Alkalihalobacterium alkalinitrilicum: one gene and its partner. The protein of the gene in region 2 binds, or shares a complex with, the protein of the main gene of each other region. Links are inferred from orthologs where the notes say so. Each region holds a gene or a part of one and is shown on either strand. Other genes may lie near its edges.

Region 1 (2,984 bases), 1.0 Mb from region 2 along the record:
TTATCATACTTATTTACAAAATAAGAAGGAATGGGGCTTAACAATAAAGAAGAAGTTTAAGTCCAATTTTGTGTTAGAAAACTTTCAGTAAGTAGTTTATAAAACAACTCATTTGGTTATTCTAGTGAAGGCTTTTGTTCAATATTACAAGTTGTAATATTAATTTTACAAAAAAAATTATTCAAAGTACTTGCAAAAAAAAATATGAATGATTATTATAATAATGGAATTAGCACTCAACCAAACAGAGTGCTAACAAAAACTCCTCACCCTAAAATTTTACATAAATTGAGGAGAAAAAAATATTTTAAGGAGGTTGTTTTCCTTGTTAAAGCCATTAGGTGATCGTGTTGTAATTGAGTTAGTTGAGACAGAAGAAAAGACTGCAAGTGGTATCGTACTTCCAGACTCTGCGAAGGAAAAACCACAAGAAGGTAAAATTGTTGCAGTAGGTACAGGTCGCGTACTTGAAAATGGTGAGCGTGTTGCTCTTGAAGTGAAGGAAGGCGACAAAGTAATTTTCTCTAAATACGCAGGTACTGAAGTGAAGTACGAAGGTAATGAATATTTAGTTTTACGTGAAAGTGACGTATTAGCTATTCTTGGTTAATCAAAACGATAAAACATGATAAAACATATTAAGATCATTTTAGGAGGTTGAAACGATGGCAAAAGATATTAAATTCAGTGAAGACGCTCGTCGCTCTATGCTTCGTGGTGTAGATGCATTAGCAAATGCTGTTAAAGTAACATTAGGACCAAAAGGACGTAACGTTGTTCTTGAAAAGAAGTTCGGTTCTCCTTTAATTACTAATGATGGTGTAACAATTGCTAAAGAAATTGAACTTGAAGATCCGTTTGAAAATATGGGTGCAAAGTTAGTTGCTGAAGTTGCTAGCAAAACGAACGACATTGCTGGTGATGGTACGACAACGGCAACTGTTCTTGCGCAAGCAATGATCCGTGAAGGGTTAAAGAACGTAACATCTGGTGCAAACCCAATGGTTATCCGTAAAGGGATTGAAAAAGCAACTCGTGTTGCTGTTGAAGAATTACAAAACATCTCTAAGCCAATCGAAGGTAAAGAGTCTATCGCTCAAGTAGCGGCAATCTCTTCTGCTGACGATGAAGTTGGTAAAATTATTGCAGAAGCAATGGAGCGCGTTGGTAACGATGGTGTTATCACAATTGAAGAGTCAAAAGGATTTACAACTGAGCTTGAAGTTGTAGAAGGTATGCAATTTGACCGTGGATATGCTTCGCCATACATGGTAACAGACTCTGATAAAATGGAAGCTGTTTTAGAAAACCCTTATGTTCTTATCACTGATAAGAAAATTGCAAGCATCCAAGAAGTATTACCTGTACTTGAGCAAGTGGTACAACAAGGTCGTCCAATCTTAATTATTGCTGAAGATGTTGAAGGTGAAGCGCTAGCAACATTAGTTGTTAACAAACTTCGTGGTACATTTAACGCTGTAGCTGTAAAAGCTCCTGGTTTTGGTGACCGTCGTAAAGCAATGCTAGAAGACATCGCAATCTTAACAGGTGGTGAAGTAATTACAGAAGACTTAGGATTAGATCTTAAATCTGCTGACATTACTCAACTTGGTCGCGCTGCAAAAGTTGTTGTAACAAAAGAAACAACAACGATCGTGGAAGGTGCAGGCGAGTCTGATAAAATTGCTGCTCGTGTAAACCAAATTAAAGCACAAGTAGAAGAAACAACTTCTGATTTTGATAAAGAAAAATTACAAGAGCGTTTAGCTAAATTAGCTGGCGGTGTAGCTGTTCTTAAAGTTGGTGCTGCTACCGAAACTGAAATGAAAGAGCGTAAACTTCGTATTGAAGATGCTCTAAACTCAACTCGTGCTGCGGTTGAAGAAGGTATCGTAGCTGGTGGTGGTACTGCATTAATGAACGTTTACAAAGCAGTAGCTGCTGTTCAAGCGGATGGCGATGAGCAAACAGGTGTAAACATCGTACTTCGTGCTTTAGAAGAGCCAGTTCGCCAAATTGCACACAATGCAGGGCTTGAAGGATCTGTTGTTGTTGAGCGCTTAAAAGGCGAAGCAGTTGGAGTAGGTTTCAACGCTGCAACGGGTGAGTGGGTAAATATGGTTGAAGCGGGTATCGTAGACCCAGCTAAAGTTACACGTTCTGCTCTTCAAAACGCAGCATCAGTATCAGCAATGTTCTTAACAACTGAAGCTGTAATCGCTGACCAACCAGATGAGAATGGTGGCGGAATGCCAGACATGGCTGGAATGGGTGGCATGGGTGGAATGGGCGGCATGATGTAATACGAAAAGCCGAAGCGACTGCTCAGAAACGGAGGAATCTGGACCATCCGACAAGTGGCGCTCATTGCCACGCAGGAGGATGGGAAGAGGCTGGAGTTTCTAGGAGTTGAGGCTGGACATCTGCCCCTCGAACCCCTGATATGACTGGGTTTGTTGGCAAGGTGAGAGTGAAATGTTAACATTTTGCTAACATTGAGGATAATTAACGGAGGCTTCTCATGAGTTCACTGAACTTTTGAGAGGCTTCTTTTTTCATTTCGTGGGTGACATGTAGATATACGTCTTTGGTTATTTAATCATCGGAATGGCCAAGTCGATCCATAATTTGTTCAAGCCCTACACCGGCTACTGCAAGAAGTGAAGTGTGTGTATGTCTTAAACTATGTGGTGTTAATTCTTTGTTTAAATTAGCAATGACAAGTAATCTAGCCATTCGGTTTTGAACGGTCTTGACGACAATGGGATAGCCATGCTGTCGTTCCATTTTGGCAAAGATAAAGTCCTTGTTATAGTAACTGTTACCTAATTGCTCGATGACTTTATTCTGAACCTTTTTGTGTTCTTTCAGAGCGTTGATGACATCTTCATCCACAACAATTTTCCGCCTAGACTTTCGGGTTTTCGGTGGGACTAATTGATACTCGACGGTATTATTATTGGGGTTGTAATACGTTTTGGTAA
Region 2 (2,894 bases):
ACGCATGCAGCTTCGGGAAGAAGTTAGAGAAGAAGAAGAACGAAAGCGAAATCAGAACCAAAATACACCGTATTAAAACAAGGTTCTCGCTCTAACTTAGAGGCCAATGCTTCTATAAAAGAGTTGATCACGGCATGGCAAAATAAAATATTGGAATATCGCATCTTAATGGTCCTAGTAAAGAGGACTTTTTTTGTCTAGCTGCAGTCGCCAGCTCCTCGAGGACAAATAACCTATCAGGACAAAAGTTAAAGAGCGAACTTTAGCCTGCCAGAACATTTGCTGGTCGGAGCTAAACAGGCGACTTCGCTTTTCTTTGTACTTAAAATGAATAATCATCTAATTTTGCTATTGTTAAGGATAAATGTGTTTTACTAATTGAGACTTTCTACTGTCAACAGGCAATAGTTGACAACGATTACTTTGTAAGTTATGATATGACGCGAACGGATACTCTTATCCCGAGTCGGTGGAGGGACAGGCCCGAAGAAACCCAGCAACCAACACCATTAAAAAAGGTGAAAAGGTGCTAACCTGCAAAGCTTATGCTTTGAAAGATAAGAGGTTAAAGGTGATATGTCTAACCCTTTTCCTCATGAGGAAAGGGGTTTTTATGACTATATATGTCTTAAATTTATACTCACTAGGGTGAGGGAATGAGTGCCGTATCAATATTTAACACATTTTAAGGGAAGACTACCCGTAGAAGGAATAGAATTTCCTCTAAAATGTGAAAAAGGAGGATACTGTTTAATGGTAGAAAAGAAAAGTCGTCGCCTATTCACCTCTGAGTCGGTGACAGAAGGGCATCCTGATAAAATCTGTGACCAAATTTCTGATGCGATTTTAGACGCCATTTTAAAAAATGATGCGAATGCTCGTGTAGCTTGTGAAACTTCAGTCAATACGGGTTTAGTATTAGTAGCTGGAGAAATTACGACAAGTACATACGTTGATATCCCGAAGATCGTTCGTGAAACAATTAAAAATATTGGTTATACTCGTGCGAAGTATGGGTTTGATTCAGAGACGTGTGCCGTTCTTACTTCCATTGATGAGCAATCTGCTGATATTGCTCAAGGGGTTAATCAAGCACTTGAGGCGCGTGAAGGTCAGATGACGGACCAAGAAATTGAAGCAATTGGTGCAGGAGACCAAGGGTTAATGTTTGGTTATGCTGATAATGAAACGGTTGAATTAATGCCACTTCCAATTTCGTTAGCACATAAATTGTCACGTCGTTTAACCGAAGTTCGTAAAGATGAAGTTCTTCCATATTTACGTCCAGATGGAAAAACGCAAGTTACGGTAGAATACGATGAAAATGGAAAGCCAGCCCGTATTGATACAATCGTTATTTCTACTCAACATCATCCTGAAGTAACATTAGAGCAAATTCAACGAAATATTAAAGAGTATGTAATCAAACCAGTGGTTCCAGCTCATTTAATTGATGAGGAAACAAAATACTTTATTAACCCTACAGGTCGCTTCGTGATCGGTGGACCTCAAGGGGACGCTGGATTAACAGGAAGAAAAATTATCGTTGATACGTACGGCGGTTATGCTCGTCACGGTGGTGGAGCATTCTCAGGAAAAGATCCAACAAAAGTGGACCGTTCTGGAGCGTATGCGGCTCGTTATGTAGCGAAAAACATCGTAGCTGCTGGTTTAGCAGATCGTTGTGAAGTACAGCTAGCTTATGCGATTGGTGTAGCACAACCTGTATCTATTGCTGTTGATACTTTTGGTACAGGAAAAGTATCAGAGGAAGTGTTAGTGAGTCTTGTAAGAAAGCACTTTGACCTTCGTCCAGCAGGCATTATTAATATGTTAAATCTACGTCGTCCAATTTATAAGCAAACAGCTGCTTATGGACATTTTGGACGAAATGATATTGATTTACCTTGGGAGCAAACGGACAAAGCAGAACTGTTACGAACAGAAGCTTCAAAATAATAAGCTAAAAAGGAGTGGGAGACCCTACTCCTTTTTTGCATTTTAAAGAAGTTTTTTTGCTAAAGGAACAAGTACAGAAAAGACATCGACTTTCATCATTTTTGGTGGTAATGGATGTCTTTTCTAACTTTTAATGATGGGAAGAAACCAGTTTCATATCGGAATGAGACATACTATATGCTTTTTCATATTGTAAAAGTAAGTTGTCAAATATCGTTTCCCATGATTGAGACCGAGCGTACTTCCTCGCTTCATACCCCATTTGTAAGCGAAGAATTTCATCAGATAGTAGCCTTTCAATCGCTGAAATGAAAGATGTGGGACTTTTTGCTTCGCAGATAATTCCAGTTTGTTCATGAGTAACAATCTCAGTAACGCCACCGGCATTAGCTACAATTGCTGGCGTTCCAGAAGCTAGTGCTTCTAAGACGACATTCCCAAAGGTTTCTGTTGTTGAAGGGAAAACAAATAGGTCAGCTAGAGCATAAATTGAAGCTAGTTCAGAACCAGCTAGATAGCCTGTAAATGTAATGTTTTGTGTGAAGTTCTCTTTGTATTCTTGTAGAAGTGGTCCATCTCCTACATAAATCCAATGGACTTCATTTTTTATTCTTTCTGGGAGTTGCTCCATGACTGCCTGCAACGTCTCTAAGTCTTTTTCGGGCGCCATTCTGCCAACAAAAAGCAGTACATATTTCTTTTTAATATTAAATCGTTCATATAAGCTCGTATCTTTATGCTTTGGACTAAATTGAAAACAATCGACTCCTCGAGTCCATAAGTCGATATTTGTAAATCCACGTCTTACTAAATGAGCTTTCGTTTCTTTTGAAGGAACAAAGGTCATATTAAAGTGTGAATAAAACCATTTCATAAACTTCCATAGCCCTTCGGACATAAAGGTAAGTTTATAATATTTTAAATAATGATCAAAG

Evidence for each region. The genes of interacting proteins can lie anywhere in the genome.
Region 1: the proteins of metK (region 2) and groL are in contact, whole or in part, in a cryo-EM structure (PDB 8P4O), measured with the Escherichia coli proteins. The link is inferred for Alkalihalobacterium alkalinitrilicum from one-to-one orthologs.

Annotation. Positions count from the first base shown.
Region 1 is NZ_KV917368.1:3,449,740-3,452,723, reverse strand. The notes cover bases 78-2,984. They hold groL (chaperonin GroEL), read left to right. Parts: upstream 78-665; coding sequence 666-2,303; downstream 2,304-2,984. Other genes in these bases: groES (co-chaperone GroES), read left to right, coding at 326-610.
Region 2 is NZ_KV917368.1:4,476,356-4,479,249, forward strand. What follows is about bases 40-2,856. They hold metK (methionine adenosyltransferase), read left to right. Parts: upstream 40-753; coding sequence 754-1,959; downstream 1,960-2,856. Other genes in these bases: BK574_RS21720 (hypothetical protein), read left to right, coding at 40-76; BK574_RS21730 (glycosyltransferase family 4 protein), read right to left, coding at 2,090-2,856. Also shown: more of BK574_RS21720, read left to right, coding at 1-39; more of BK574_RS21730, read right to left, coding at 2,857-2,894. UniProt on the Escherichia coli protein: Catalyzes the formation of S-adenosylmethionine (AdoMet) from methionine and ATP.